One region of the Blastococcus sp. SYSU D01042 genome, then DNA from elsewhere that is predicted to be linked to it. Evidence: predicted binding sites of a transcription regulator. Region 1 holds the regulator's gene; the other holds the start of a gene.
The links. Region 1 encodes LexA, which represses DNA repair genes until DNA is damaged. Its sites were predicted from a motif close to TCGAACANNTGTTCGA; they were not measured.
Positions count from the first base shown of each region.

Region 2: a site for LexA is predicted at 3,922-3,937, ahead of dinB (DNA polymerase IV). Genes of this name have one in related genera too.

Region 1 covers NZ_JBJGZM010000005.1:45,261-52,982, reverse strand. Annotated here, with positions in the region: gene ACI79H_RS11185 (vitamin B12-dependent ribonucleotide reductase) at 1-2,260, opposite strand, end outside; gene nrdR (transcriptional regulator NrdR) at 2,405-2,890, opposite strand; gene ACI79H_RS11175 (hypothetical protein) at 3,327-4,154, opposite strand; gene ACI79H_RS11170 (LysM peptidoglycan-binding domain-containing protein) at 4,286-4,855, opposite strand; gene lexA (transcriptional repressor LexA) at 5,063-5,830, shown strand; gene ACI79H_RS11160 (hypothetical protein) at 5,886-6,884, opposite strand; gene ACI79H_RS11155 (phosphatase PAP2 family protein) at 6,931-7,653, opposite strand; gene hflX (GTPase HflX) at 7,717-7,722, opposite strand, start outside.
Region 2 covers NZ_JBJGZM010000002.1:380,782-388,503, reverse strand. Annotated here, with positions in the region: gene ACI79H_RS06100 (transglutaminase family protein) at 1-2,116, shown strand, start outside; gene ACI79H_RS06095 (DUF3040 domain-containing protein) at 2,120-2,530, opposite strand; gene dinB (DNA polymerase IV) at 2,657-3,880, opposite strand; gene ACI79H_RS06085 (hypothetical protein) at 4,125-4,382, shown strand; gene ACI79H_RS06080 (cupin domain-containing protein) at 4,409-5,659, shown strand; gene ACI79H_RS06075 (sucrase ferredoxin) at 5,656-6,606, shown strand; gene ACI79H_RS06070 (MBL fold metallo-hydrolase) at 6,596-7,390, opposite strand; gene ACI79H_RS06065 (alpha/beta hydrolase) at 7,387-7,722, opposite strand, start outside.

The DNA.
Region 1 (7,722 bases):
CGGCGCCGGCGACGCTGAACGAGGTGGTGACGCTCGTCCGCTTCTTCGGCAGCCGCTTGCGCACCGGGTGCGAGAGCGCGGCGGCCGGGGCGGCCTCGACCGCGACCTCGTCCTTGCTGCCGTCGTTCTTGCCCTTGCCGCCGGACAGCGGCTGGCCGACCTTGCAGTTGTCGCGGTAGATCGCCAGCGCCTTGAGGCCGAGCTTCCAGCCCTCGAAGTAGATCTTCTCGACGTCCTCGGTGGTCGCCGACTCCGGCATGTTCACCGTCTTGCTGATGGCGCCGGAGATGAACGGCTGCACCGCGGCCATCATGCGGACGTGGCCCATCGGGGAGATGGCCCGCTCGCCCATGGCGCAGTCGAAGACCTCGTAGTGCTCGGGGCGCAGGCTCGGCGCGTCCACGACGTGGCCGTGCTCGGCGATGTACTCGACGATCGCCTCGATCTGCTCCTCCTGGTAGCCCAGGCTGCGCAGCGCCCGCGGCACCGTCTGGTTGACGATCTGCATCGAGCCGCCACCGACGAGCTTCTTGAACTTGACCAGCGCGAAGTCCGGCTCGATGCCGGTCGTGTCGCAGTCCATCATGAAGCCGATGGTGCCGGTGGGTGCGAGCACCGAGGCCTGCGCGTTGCGCCAGCCGTTCTCGGCGCCGATCTCGAGGCACTCCTGCCACTGCGCGGTGGCGGCGCGGAGCACGTCGGCGTCGTCGGCGCCGACCGGGCGGATCGCGTCGTTGGCCGCGGAGTGCTTGCGCATGACCCGGGCGTGCGCGTCGGCGTTCCGGGCGTAGCCGTCGTAGGCACCGACGATGCCGGCCAGCTCGGCCGAGCGGCGGTAGGCGGTGCCGGTCATCAGCGAGGTGATGGCCGCGGCGAGGCTCTGGCCACCGCGCGAGTCGTAGGCGTGGCCGGTCGCCATGAGCAGGGCGCCCAGGTTGGCGTAGCCGATGCCCAGCTGGCGGTAGGCGCGGGTCGTCTCGCCGATCGGCTCGGTCGGGAAGTCGGCGAAGCAGATCGAGATGTCCATCGCGGTGATGACCAGCTCGACGGCCTTCACGAAGTTCTTGCTGTCGAACGTGCCGTCGTCCTTGAGGAACTTCATGAGGTTCAGCGACGCCAGGTTGCACGAGCTGTTGTCCAGGCTCATGTACTCCGAGCACGGGTTGGACGCGTTGATGCGGCCCGTCTCGGGGTTGGTGTGCCAGTCGTTGATCGTGTCGTCGTACTGGATGCCCGGGTCGGCGCACTCCCAGGCGGCCTGGGTGACCTTGCGGAACAGCGAGCGGGCGTCGACGGTCTCGATGACCGACCCGTCCATGCGGGCCCGCAGACCGAACTCGGTGCCCTCGTCGACCGCGCGCATGAACTCGTCGGAGACCCGCACGGAGTTGTTGGCGTTCTGGTACTGGACGCTGGTGATGTCCTTGCCACCGAGGTCCATGTCGTAGCCGGCGTCGCGCAGCGCGCGGATCTTGTCCTCCTCGCGCGCCTTGGTCTCGATGAACTCCTCGATGTCGGGGTGGTCGATGTCGAGGACGACCATCTTCGCCGCGCGGCGGGTGGCACCACCGGACTTGATGGTCCCGGCGGAGGCGTCGGCGCCGCGCATGAAGCTGACCGGGCCGGAGGCCGTGCCACCGGAGGAGAGCAGCTCCTTGGAGGAGCGGATGCGCGAGAGGTTGAGGCCGGCACCGGAGCCGCCCTTGAAGATCAGGCCCTCCTCGCGGTACCAGTTGAGGATCGAGTCCATCTCGTCGTCGACGGCGAGGATGAAGCAGGCGCTGACCTGCTGCGGCGAGCTCGTGCCGACGTTGAACCACACCGGCGAGTTGAAGCTGAAGTACTGGTGCATGAGCATCCAGGTCAGCTCGTGCTCGAAGATCTCGGCGTCGCCCTCGCTGGCGAAGTAGCCGTGCTCGCGGCCGGCCGCGCCGTAGGTGAGCACCACCCGGTCGATGAGCTGGCGCAGGCTCGTCTCGCGCTGCGGCGTGCCCACCGCCCCGCGGAAGTACTTGGTGGTGACGATGTTGGTGGCGTTGATGCTCCACTCGGCGGGGAACTCGACACCGCGCTGCTCGAAGTTGATCGAGCCGTCGCGCCAGTTGGTCATGACGACGTCGCGGCGCTCCCACGTCACGTCGTCGTAGGGGTGCACACCGGCGGTGGTGAAGACGCGCTTGATCTTGAGGCCCTTGCGGCTGGGCGCCTTCGAGCTGCGCCGCGCGCGGGTGCCGGCCAAGCGGTCGTCGGTCTCGGTCATGGTGTGGAGCTCTCCCTGGTCGTCTGGTGCTCGGTGTGGTGCTCGGTGCGCGCCATGGAGCCGCGCGGTGCGGGATCGGAGGGCTGGGGAAGAGCCGCGATCGGGGTGCTCGGTGTGCTGTCTACCCGGAGGTGCTGACAGTTCTCAGGGGCCGCCGGGCGGGCCGGAGGCGGACTCACCCGCGGCCGTCCGCGCCTTGAGCTCGGCGATCTCCTTCTCGAAGTCGGCGACCGACGTGAAGGCGCGGTAGACGCTGGCGAAGCGGAGGTAGGCCACCTCGTCCAGCTCCCGGAGCGGTCGCAGGATGGCCAGGCCCACCTCGTGGGCCGGCACCTCCGCCGCTCCGCTGGCGCGGATGGTGTCCTCGACCTGCTGGGCCAGCAGCGCCAGCTGGTCCTCGTCGACGGGACGGCCCTGGCAGGCCCGGCGGACACCGGCCACCACCTTGGACCGGTTGAACGGCTCGCTCACGCCGCTGCGCTTGACGACGGCGAGGACGGCCTCCTCGACGGTGGTGAACCGGCGGTTGCACTGGGGGCACGACCGGCGACGACGGGTGGTGGCTCCCTCGTCGGCCTCCCGCGAGTCGATGACACGGCTGTCGGGGTTGTGGCAGAACGGGCAACGCATCGCGGTTCACCTCCCTCGGCGGCCTCGCCCGGCCGTCCTGTGGACCCTCCTGGGGACATCCGGTGGACGTCACGGGGAGAACCTGAGGACCAGCGTGTGGACAAGGCTTACAGCTCTGTAACTACTAGATCTAGTGGAACCCTAAGCCTGGCCCCACTAGATGTGCAAGACGTGCATCGGTCGGCGTGTTCCGCCCCGACACTGCTGTCACCCGCAGGAACACGCCTTCCCAGCAGTCACACGACACGCCCGCGCGACGCGCCGGACCAGGACGGCGACGCGCTGCACCGACCCGTCGACATGGCGACGGGTCGACTCGGCGACATGCCGACTCGGCAACCCGCGGAGGGGTGGAGGACACCGGCGGCATGCGAGGGCACACCAGCGGACAGCCGACGGCGGCCGACCCGGGGTCAACCGCCGAGGGGCCGGCCCGTCAGGCGCCGGAGACGGCGCCGCTCACCCGGGGACGCCGCGCGTGCGGTGCCAGGTCGCTCAGCCGCATGGGACGGGTGAGGAGGTCGGGCTCGACCTCGATGCGGCCGGTGCAGACCTCCGACCGGCCGTAGGACTCCTCCGCCCGGGGGCTGCGCGCAGCGGGGACGGTCCACCCGGCGCCGGCGTGCGGCCGGACCGCGCGGCGCGCCTCGACGGGGGGCGCGTGCTCGGCGCCCACGGCGGACAGCTGGGCGGTCGCGTCGGAGACGGCCGCGAAGACCTCGGTGTCGGCAGCTCGGTGCCGGCCGGGGTCGGCGGGGGCACGGTGGCGCCCGGCCGACGCGGCAGCCGGGACGGCGGCCGGGGCGGACAGCACGGGCACCTCGCCGGTCTCGGGGGCGCGACGACGGCCGCCGGGGCGGGCGACCGCGACCGTGGGGGCGTCCACGGCGGGCGCGCCGGCCGCAGCGGGCTCGTCGCGGAGCAGCGGCAGCGCGTCGGTGGCGGCGGGCTCACCGGTGCGCGCCCGGCCGCGCAGGGCCGAGACCGCCTGGGCGGTCGGCAGCTCCTGCTTCACGCGGGAGTCGATCACCCCGACCCCCGGGGCCGGCGCGGCGGCGCCGGGGAGCCGGAGGGCGGCCAGGTCGATCCAGGCCGTCTCCTCGACCCCGCCCACGACCACGCGCACCCACATCTGACAGCTGCCCGAGGCGTCGTGCCGCCAGCCCAGCAGCTCGCCCGACCACCACGTGCCGGCCTGGTAGACCTCGACCGACTGCGGGGAACCGGTGAACACAGCGGCGCGGCTGTCCGTGGTACCTGACACGCGATGACCGTAAGCGCTGGCTCCACCACTCTGCGTGGAGGCGCCCGGACCGAGGATTGACGAAGCGACCTCGTCCGGTTGGAGAGGTGTTGCCCTGTCGCCGAGAGGGTCGGTCAGGGTGCGCGAGCCGGTCACGGCAGGACGAGCACCTGGCCGGGGACCAGGGCGGCGTCGCGGAGCTCGTTGCGCTCCCTGATCTCGGCGACGACGGCGCGCACGTCCTCCTCGTCCCCCGCGACGGCCGCCGCGATCGACCACAGCGTGTCGCCCTGCTCGACCACGACGCTGACCTCCCCGGCCAGGCGGAGGCCCTCCTCTCCGCCGGCGACCGCCGAGCCCACCCACGAGCCGAGGACGACACCGACGGCCAGCCCGAGCACGACGCCCAGGCGCCGGGCGCGGCGGGTGAGCCGGAGGCCGGGCGCGGCCGGGACGACCGGACCGTGACCCGGGGGCGCCATCCGGGGCGCGGGACGAGCGGGCCGCGCGGGCCGGGCCGCCGGCGTCGACGGGGTGCGGCGCACCGCCGCCGGCGCGACCGCGGCCCGCTCCACCGGCGGGCGGGGAGGCGACGGCTGCCGGACCGGGTCCGGCACAGCGCGCAACTGCCCGCGCCGAGCCGTGCCCCCCGCCAGCGGCGGGCGCCACGGCGCCTGCACGGCCTCGTCGAACTCCACCACGGCCTGCGCCACGCTTCCCATGACCACTCCTCCGACCCGGCATGCCCACCACGTCCTCGAACGGTTGTTCGAATCGAACGTCTGTGCGATGTCTACCGGACGCCACCGACAGAAGCGACCCGACGCGACGACTTTCTTCGAACACCTGTTTGAAAGCCGCGATGATCGGCGCTACGGTCTCTGCGAGACGACCAGCACGGCCGCACCGGCGGCCGGCGAGGAGGAGACGTGGCGGAGACCAGCGGGACGTCGGGCGGCCGGCGGACGCGCAGCGCGACGACGGAACCGGACACCGGCAGCAGCACCGCGTCGGTGCGCTCCTTCCCCGACCGCGGCACCGACGGCGACGGGCTGACCCAGCGCCAGCGCAGGGTGCTCGAGGTCATCCGCGACTCCATCGACCGGCGCGGGTACCCGCCCTCGGTCCGCGAGATCGGCGAGGCGGTCGGCCTGTCGTCGGCCTCGTCGGTGGCCCACCAGCTCTCGGTGCTGCAGAAGAAGGGCTGGCTGCGGCGCGACCCCAACCGTCCGCGCGCGCTCGACGTCCGGCTGCCCGGTGACACCTCGAGCCCGGCCGCGCCCCTGGCCGAGGCCGCTCCGGGCACCGACGAGCCGCTCTCGGCGCCGACCTACGTGCCGCTGGTCGGCCGGATCGCCGCCGGTGGTCCGGTGCTGGCCGAGCAGGCGGTGGAGGACGTGTTCCCCCTCCCCCGCGAGCTGGTCGGCGAGGGCACCCTGTTCATGCTGAAGGTCGCCGGTGACTCGATGGTCGAGGCGGCGATCTGCGACGGCGACTGGGTCGTCGTGCGCCAGCAGCCGACGGCGGAGAACGGGGAGATCGTCGCCGCCATGATCGACGGCGAGGCGACGGTCAAGACCTACAAGCGCCGCGACGGCCACGTCTGGCTGCTGCCGCACAACCCCGCGTACGAGCCCATCCCCGGCGACGACGCGACGGTCCTCGGCCGGGTCGTCTCCGTCCTGCGGCGCGTCTGATCCGAGCTCCCCGCCGGCCCCACCCCACGGGGCCGGCGCGGACGTCCGCCCCGGGTCAGGGACGGGTCCTGCTCCGGCGCACCAGTCCCCAGATCCACACCACCAGGGTGGCGACGACCGCGGCGATGATCGCCGAGGTGATGGCCGACCTCCCGTCGCCGGTCAGCTCGCTGAGCGTGGGCACCGCAGCGCCCGAGGACGCCGGCGCGCTCCCCGGGGTGGCGGCGGGGATCGGGACGACCACGACGTCGCTGGGCACGCCCTCACTGGCGACGACCAGCTGCTGGTTGTCGGCGGTGAAGCTGATGGCTTCTCCCTGCGGCGACTCCGGCAGCGGGATGCGCACCGGTGTGCCGGCGAGGGCGGCCGGGACGTCGGAGCCGGTCAGCGGCCAGACGTAGGCATCGGTGTAGGTGCGCAGCGCCAGCGCGTGCCCGTCGCCGGCCACCGCTCCCCCGGTGATCATCAGCTGACCGGCGCGGCCGACCGGGCCGCCCGGGGTCCCGGTGAGCGTCATGTTGACCGTCGCCACCCGCTCCATCGGCACGGTCGCCTCCGCCGACAGCGGCGCGGTGGGCCGGTAGACGCCGCTGGAGCCGAGCACGTCCTTCGTGACGAGGAACGGCGTGCCGTCCGGCGCCAGCAGCAGCGCCTCGGAGTCGTGCGCGCCGTCCGGGTAGGTGAGCCGGTGGACGCCCGCGGAACCGTCGGGGCGGAGCGCGAGCAGCGCCACGGTCGAGCGCACGGCCGTGTTGTCTCCGGCATCGGCCAGCCAGAGGGTGCCGTCGCCACCGAGCGCGAGGTCCTCCGGGTCGTAGGGGTCGACAGCCGCGGTCCGGGTCTCGAGGACCTGGCAGGCCGCGTCGAGCACCGAGACGCCGAGCCGGTCCCCGCCGTCGTTCATGACCAGCATCCGGTCGCCGAGGTCGACCAGGCCGGATATCTCGGCGAGGGCGGGATCGGTGATCTGGCACCGCACCGCCGGGGCGGCCTCCTCGGCCGCGGCGACCCCGGCCGCGCCGGCGACGGGCGTGAGGGAACCCAGGAGGACCACCGCGCCGAGCCGGATGGCTCGCGTGGCTCGCCGTCCTCCGAAGCCGCTAGGCGGTCTGCCGGCCTGCTCGGGCACGAACCCAGCGTGACAGAACGATTGCGTCGAGTGCGTGAACCACGCCCAGCAGCACGACGCCCACCGCCGCCCCGACGACGGCGTCGGTCACCCAGTGGAAGTTCAGCGAGATCATCGACAGCCCGGTGAGCACCGGCCCGACGACGCTCAGCCACCAGAACGCCTGCTGCACCCGGACGGGCAGCCCGTACTCGACGGCCTGCCACCGCGCCACGCCCCACATCAGCACGGCGTTGGCGACGTGCCCGGACGGGAACGAGGCGCCGTCGTCGTGGAAGAAGTAGCTGCCCGGGAACCGCGGTGCGGTGCGACCGGTGCCGTACTTCATGGCGTAGACGGCACCGGTCAGCAGCACCACGGCGACCAGCACGCGGAGCACGGGCAGCAGCGTCCGCCGGCTCCAGGCGAGGTAGCCGACCAGCCCGACCAGCACGGCCAGGATCGTCACCCGGCCGCCCAGCTGCGTCACGACCCAGACCAGCGGGTAGGCGGCCGAATCGGCCAGCCCCCAGCTCGTCACCACGTCGGACACCCGCAGGTCGAGGCGCTCGGTGGCCCCCCAGGTCAGCAGGTCCAGGGTGATCAGCCCCCCGGCGAGGAGGCAGACCACCACCGCCCACCACGACGGCCGCCCCACCGGCTGCCCGGAGGTGGTCCCCCGGGGGCCGGCGTCGCGCACCACGCCGCTCGTCACGGGCTCACCGTACCGGGCTGTGACCTCGTCGTGACCTGGACGAGCCGGTCGCGGCCGTCCCGGTCAGCC
Region 2 (7,722 bases), on a different contig from region 1:
CGGGACCCTGCTCGTGCCGCTGGGCCAGCTCGCCGCGCTCACCGTCGTCCTCACCCGGCGGGCCACCGACGTCGGTGGCCTCCTCCCCTCCGCGCGCGGCATCGAGGCGCTGGGCGAGGTCCTGCGCGCCGGGGCCGGCGAGATCCGCGAGCAGGTGGCCCCCGCCACGCCCGTCCCGGAGCTCGCCGCGCTCATCGCCCTGTTCGTCGGGCTCGCTGCGGTGCTCGTCGACCTCGTCGCCGTGGAGGGCCGGCAGGCCGCCCTGGGCGGGGCCGTGCTCCTGCTGCTGGCCGGCGTCCCGGTGTTCACCCTCGACGGCGAGGTCGGTCCGGTCACCGTCCTCGGCCCGGCCGCCGGGTTCGCGGTCCTCCTGTGGGCCGACCAGAGCCGGCGGCTGGACGCGCGCGGGCGCCCCCGCGCCCGGCGGACCGCGGGCACCGGGTCCGCGGTGCGGATCGGCCTGGTCGCCGCGGTGGTCGCGGTCCTCGGCGGCGGGCTGCTGCCCACGCTGGCAGAGGGGACGCTGCGCGGCGGGTCGGGCGGGAGCGGCGGCACCGGGACGGCGCTGGACCCGGTGGCGGAGATGGTGGGCCAGCTCACCCGCAACGAGCCGGTCAGCCTGCTCCGGCTGGAGACCGAGGTCGAGGACCCCGGCTACCTGCGCGCGGTGACGGTCGACCGGTACGACGCCGGCACGGGCTGGACCGAGTCGGGGGCCGGCGCCCCGGTAACGCTGGACGACGCGTTGCGGACGGAGCACGACCCGGCGGAGGGCCGCGAGGTGAGCGCCCGCATCGAGGCGACCGGCCACGACGACCGCTTCCTCCCGCTGCCCGTCTCACCGGTGCAGGTGCAGCTGGAGGGCGGTGCGGACGGCTGGCGCTACGACTCCATCACCGGGACCGTGTCGGCCTCCGACGCAACGAGCGAGGACCGCGTCTGGGAGGTGACCGCCTCCGAGGTCCGCCCGACGCCGGAGCAGCTGGCCGCGGCCCCGCCGTTGGCCGACGGCGAGCTGGAGGGGCGCTTCTTCGGAGCCCCCGGGCTCGACCCCTCGGTGCAGGCGCTGGTGGACACCCTGACCGCCGGCGCGGAGAACGGGTACGCGCGGGTCCGTCGGATCCTCGACTTCCTGACCGACGCCCGCAACGGGTTCACCTACTCCCTGTCCACCTCCCCCGGCACCAGCGGCGACGACCTGGTCGACTTCCTGGAGGAGCGCCGCGGGTACTGCGAGCAGTACGCCGGGGCGATGGCCGCGATGGTGCGGGCGGCCGGGCTGCCGTCCCGGGTGGCGCTGGGCTACACCCCCGGCGACCCGGTGGAGGACGGCTCCCGGCTGGTCACCAGCGACGACGCGCACGCCTGGGTCGAGGTCTTCTTCGCCGGGTTCGGCTGGGTGCCCTTCGACCCGACGCCGATCGACGAGTCCCGCCGGTCCGAGCTGCCCTGGGCCCCGCGGGTGGAGGTGGAGGACGCGCCGGAGCAGGCGGTCGAGCAGCAGCCGGAGCTCGCGCCCGAGGATCTCTCCTTCCTGGACCCGCTCGGGCCGCTCGGCCCGGACCCCGGCGCGTTCGACGCCGCTCCGGCCGACACCCCTGCGGAGGGCCGGTCGTGGCCGGCCCGCACCGGGCTGGTGCTGCTGGTCGTGGCTGCGGCCGCGGCACCGGGCGGGCTGCGGCTGCTCCAGCGGCGCCGCCGGCTGGCCCTGGGGACGGCCCGGGCGCTGTGGGACGAGCTCTCGGCCACCGCCGACGACCTCGGACTCGGCCGCGACCCGGCGTGGACGCCCCGCGAGACCGGCCGTGCGCTGGCCGGGCGGACGGGCGGCCCCGGGGGCGGCGCGGCGATCGACCGGCTGGCCCGGGCCGAGGAGCGCGCCAGCTACGGGCCTGCGGCCGAGGGGCACGAGGACGGGCTGGTCGCGGACCTGCGCACCGCCCGCCGGGCGTTGCGCGGCACCGTCGACCGGCGGACCCGGCTGCGGGCGGCGTGCTGGCCGGCCTCGCTGCCTGCGGCGGTGCGGGCGGGGCTCCCGGCGTGGACGCGGCCGGAGATGCGACGCAGCCGCCGTCCGGGGGGACGGCGGCTGCGGGCGGGACGTGCGGAGGGCTAGCGGCTACTGGTCGTAGCGGCGGCGGAAGCGCTCCTCGAGGCGGCTCTTCAGCGGCTGGCGGCCGGTGCGCCCGGCCCGGGCACCCCGGGCGGGGCCGGCCGGGCCGCGGCCACCGGCCGGGGCCGAGCCGGGCTCGACCGCGCCGGTGGCGACCTTGTAGTTCAGGACGGCGAGGGCCGCGCCGCCGAAGGCGACGAGGAAGCCGACGACGCCGAGGACCACGGACTCGGCGACCGCGCCGCCGACCAGCACGGCGAAGCCGACGACGACGAGGGCGGCGCCGATCTGCAGCCGGCGCCGGGCCTTCAGGCGGCGGTCACCGGTGCGCACGGACGAGGCGAACTTCGGATCGTCGTCGACGAGGGCGCGCTCGATCTGCTCCAGCAGACGCTGCTCGTGCTCGGAGAGCGGCACGTCGACCTCCAGGTGGGCGGAGCCAGGACCGTCGGAGGGCTCCCCCGACGGTGGCTTCGAGGATACGAGCCCTTGGCGGGGCGCGAAAGGTGACGATACGGCGCGCCTCGGGCGAACCGCCGCGGGTCACCCCTCCGGGTTCCGGACGGCCGGTCGCGGGCGGCCTCCGGCGGCCCCGCCGGACCGTCCCGGGCGCCCGTCGCGGTGCAGCAGGGTGGCCGGCCGCACCGCTCCCGCACCGAACCGCCGGGCGGCCCGGTCGGCGGCCAGCTCGGCGTCGCGCCGGCCGTGCTCGCGGGCGCCGAGCTCGAGCTGCTGGGGCGCCGACCCGGCCTCCACCAGCCGCTCGGCGCGCACCCCGACCAGCCGGATGCGGGCCCGGTCGAGCCCCAGCGCGTCGAACAGCGCGCGGGCGGTGTCGTAGAGCTCCTGCCCGACGTCGGTCGGGACGTCGAGGGTGCGGCTGCGGGTGATCGTGGCGAAGTCGGCGAAGCGCACCTTGATGCTCACCGTCCGGGCCAGCCAGCCGCCCGAGCGCAGCCGGCCCGCCGTCCGCTCGGCGAGCAGCAGCAGCTCGCGGTGGATGACCGCGGGGTCGTCGACGTCGGTGCCGAAGGTCTCCTCGTGGCCGGTGGACTTCTCCGGCTCGTCGGGGACCACCCGGCGGGGATCGCGCCCCCACGCCAGCTCGTGCAGGTGGGCGCCGGCGGCCGGCCCCAGCGCGCGCTGCAGGGTCCGCGCCGGCACGTGCGCGAGGTCGCCCACGGTGCGCAGCCCGAGCCGCAGCAGCTGCTCCTCGGTCTTGGGGCCCACGCCCCACAGCGCGCCCACCGGCAGCGGGTGGAGGAAGTCCATGACCTCGGCCGGCCGGACGACCCGCATCCCGTCGGGCTTGGCCGAGGTGGAGGCGAGCTTGGCGACGAACTTGCTGCCCGCGGCGCCGACCGAGCAGGTGATGCCCTGCTCGTCGAAGACCCGGGCGCGGAGGTACTCGCCGATCTCGGCGGCGTCGCCCAGCCGGCGACCGGCACCGGAGACGTCGAGGAATGCCTCGTCCATGCTCAGCGGCTCCACCAGCGGGGTGATCGAGCGGAACAGGGCCATCACCGACCGGGAGACCTCCGCGTAGAGCGCCAGGTCGCCGGGGAGCACCGTCGCGGTCGGGCACAACCGCAGCGCGCGGGCGGTGGGCATGGCCGCGTGCACGCCGTAGCGCCGCGCCTCGTAGGTCGCCGAGGTGACCACGCCGCGGTTGCCCGCCCCACCGACGATCACCGGGGTGCCGGCCAGCTCCGGGCGCCGCCGCACCTCGACGCTGGCGAAGAACGCGTCCATGTCGACGTGCAGCACGGTGCACCCCTGCGCCCGTCCGCCCACTCCGCGCCCTCCGTTCGAACACGTGTTCGCATCCGTGGAGACACTACCGACCCCGGCGGTGGGCGGCGCGCTCGCGGCACGGCCCCGTGTCCCAGTCGTGACCCGGGCGTCGTCCCCGCTGGTGGGAGCGCAGGTGTCGGGCCAGGATGCGGGAGGTAACACAGCTGTGGAGAGCCGCCGTCCCCGGCGGCCCGAACCGACACGAGCGGAGGAGCCCATGGCTCTGGACGACGAGATGACCAGCGGCGGCGACGGCGGGGCCGACGGCGGCGCGGACAGCGGTGCCCACGGCCCGGCCGACGGCAGCGCGGGCGCGGCCGACCACGGCGCGGCGGGCACGCCCGGCGGCCACGACGGCGGCGCCGACGGCGGTGCCGACGGTGGCGCCGACGGCGGCGCGGACGGCGGCGCGGACGGCGGTGCCGACGGCGGCGCGGACGGCGGCGCCGACGGTGGCGCGGACGGTTCGGCCTGACCGAGAACCCTGCCCCGCAGGGCCGGGTGGAGCACTCGCTCCGCCCGGCCCTGCGGCGCTGCACGAACGCCGAGCCCGACGACTTCGCGCGGGAGCACTGGGGCCGTCACCCCCTGCTGACCCGGGCCGCGGACACCGGCAACACCTTCACCGACCTGCTCGACCTCGCCGCGGTCGACGAGCTGCTCTCCCGGCGGGGGTTGCGCACGCCGTTCCTGCGCATCGCCAAGGACGGCCAGGTCGTCGACCCGAAGCGCTTCACCACCTCCGGCGGCGCCGGCGCCGAGGTCGCCGACCAGGTGAGCTCCGACGCCGTGCTCCGGCTGTTCGCCGACGGCAGCACCGTGGTGCTGCAGGGCCTGCACCGGCTGTGGCCGCCGCTGATCGAGTTCGCCGACCAGCTCGCCGCCGACCTCGGCCACCCCACCCAGGTCAACGCGTACATCACCCCGCCGTCCTCCCGCGGTTTCGACCCCCACTACGACGTGCACGACGTCTTCGTGCTGCAGGTGGCCGGGCAGAAGCACTGGCGGATCCACGAGCCGGTGCTGCCCGACCCGCTGCGCACCCAGGTGTGGACCGACCGCCGCGAGGACGTCGCCGCCGCCGCGGAGCGCGAGCCGGTGATCGACGCCGTCCTCGAGCCCGGCGACGTGCTCTACCTCCCGCGCGGCTTCCTGCACTCGGCCACCGCGCTCGGCGAGATCAGCGCCCACCTGACCATCGGCGTCCACTCGGTGACCCGATGGGGTGCGGCCGAGGCGGCGCTGGACCTGGTCCGCACCCTGGCCGCCGAGGACCCGGCGCTGCGCGGGTCGCTGCCCCTCGGCGTCGACGTCGCCGACCCCGACGCCCTCCGCGACGACGTCACCGCCGTCGTCGAGGGCCTGCGCGAGTGGCTCGGCCGGGTGGACCCCGCCGAGGTCGCCGAGCGACTGCGCGTCCGCACCTGGGCGCAGGTGCGGCCCGAGCCCGTGGCGCCGCTGGCCCAGTCCGCCGCCGCGGCGGCGATCACCGCCGACACCGTCCTCCGCCTGCGCCGGCGGCTGCGCTGCGTGCTGCGCGACGGGGACGACGGCCGGGTGACCCTGCTCGGCGGCCGCCGGACGCACACCTTCCCGGCGTCGGCGCGCCCGGCGCTGACCGAGCTCCTGGCCGTGGGTGAGCTCAAGGTGGGCGACCTGCCCGGCCTCGAGGCCGACGAGCGGACCACCCTGGCCCGGCGACTGGTCACCGAGTCGGTCGCGGTGGTCCCGGACGCAGCGCCCGGGCCGTGACCACCGCCGACCTCCCACCCGCCGACGACTTCTGCCGCACCGACCTCCCGCCGCTGCCGGCCGGGCGGCTGGGTCCCGACCGCTGCTCGGTGCAGGCGCTGGCGCGCGGTGACAGCGGCATCGCGACCGCCTCGCCGGTGCAGCGCTGGCTGCTGGTGGAGCAGCCCGGCCCGTGGGGCCGGCAGGCGCTGACCGAGTCGCGCTTCGACGCGCGGATCGCCCCGTTGCTGGCCGAGCGGGCCCGGCGGGAGGACGTGCGGGTGCTCCTCGTCCGCCGCCCCGGCGACCGGCTGGCCGACGCCCGGGGCCGCTGGGCGTACGCGGACAGCCGGCCCGGGCGCGAGGGCCTGTGGTGGTCGGTGCGGTCCTCGGACGCCGAGCTCCTCACCGCCCCTCTGGACGGCTCCGTGGGCGAGCCGGCGACCGGCGACACCTACCTGGTCTGCACGCACGGCGGGCACGACGCCTGCTGCGCGCTGCGCGGCCGGCCCCTGGCCCGCACGATGCCGGCACCCGACGTCTGGGAGTGCAGCCACCTCGGCGGCGACCGGTTCGCCGCCAACGTCGTCGTCCTGCCCCACGGCTTCTACTACGGGCAGGTGCCCGGCGACGGCGGCCTGCTGGTGGCGGCGCACGCGCGGGGGGAGGTGGCGCTGGCCTGGCTCCGGGGCCGGGCCGGCCTGCCGGCGCCCGTGCAGGCCGCCCAGCACGGCGCCCGCGAGGAGCTCGGGCTCCTGGGCGTCGAGGACCTCGCCCCCCTCGGCGCGACGCGGCTGCCGGACCCCGCCGCCGGCGTCGAGCGCTGGGAGGTGGCGCTGGCCGCGGACGGCGGGCCGGTGACCGTCGTCGTGGAGAGCCGGCCGGCGCCCGAGGCGGTGCGGCTGACCTGCCAGGCGGCCCAGCCGGGCCGCGTGCGCACCTGGCACCGGCTCGCCGTCACCCGGTGAGCAGCTCGACCGGCCGGCCCAGCGGCAGCCAGCGGAACCGGTCCCGCACCTCGGCCGGCGCCCGAGCCAGCTCCGCCTCCACGGCGGCGCGCCCCTGCCGGAAGTGCGACCACCCCTCGTAGTGCACCGGTACCACCGTGCGGGGCTCCCCGTCGCGGCACAGCCGCACCGCCTCGCGCGCGGTCATCGAGTACCGCAGCGGACCGGTGACCGGGAAGCGCACGCCGCCCAGGTGCAGCAGGGCGGTGTCGACGCGGAACCGGTCGAGCACCTGCCGGACCCCGCCGAACAGCACGGTGTCGCCCGAGATCCACAGCACGCCGTCCTCCTGGCCCGGCCACTCGAGCGCGAAGCCGATCACGTGCCCGGCGACCGGCCGGCTCAGCGGCGGGCCGTGCCGCGCCGGGGTGGCGGTCACGGTGAGGGTCGGCCGGCCCGGGGCGCTCAGCTCCGTGGTCCCCCAGGTGCGCAGCCCGCGCGCGCCTCCGCCGAGGCGGGCCGCCCCCGCCGCGGTGGTGACGACGGTGCCCACGGAAGGCAGCAGCGCCCGGCCGGCGTCGTCGAGGTTGTCGGCGTGGTGGTCGTGGCTGAGCAGCACGACGTCGACCGGCAGCACCGCGGCGGAAGGCACCGCGGGACCGGTGACCTTGCGGGACGACGTCCCCCAGCCGAAGGCGTACCTCCGGCCGGGTTCGTCGAACGTCGGGTCGACCAGGAGACGCCAGCCGCCGGTCTCGATCAGCACGGTCGGCCCGCCGACGTGGGTGAGCCGGACCCCCCTCACTGCGTGCCGGCCGCCTGCCGCGGTGCGACGGCGTGGCGCTGCGCCCAGGCCAGCGCATGGTCGGCGATGGCCTCCCAGCCCTCCTGCGCGGGCAGCAGGTGCGCGTAACCGGGGTACTCCTCGTGCTCGGTGAGCACCGCCGAGGTGTAGTGCTTGACGTTCGAGCGCTGCACGCTCGGCGGCATGATGTGGTCCTCGCCGCCGGAGATGAACAGCAGCGGCCGGCGCGCCTCGTTCTCGTAGTCCACGGCGGCGTCCTGCGGCCCGGGCATGAAGTTCGCCAGCACCGAGTCCCACAGGATCCGGCCGGACGCCGGTACGTGGTAGCGCTC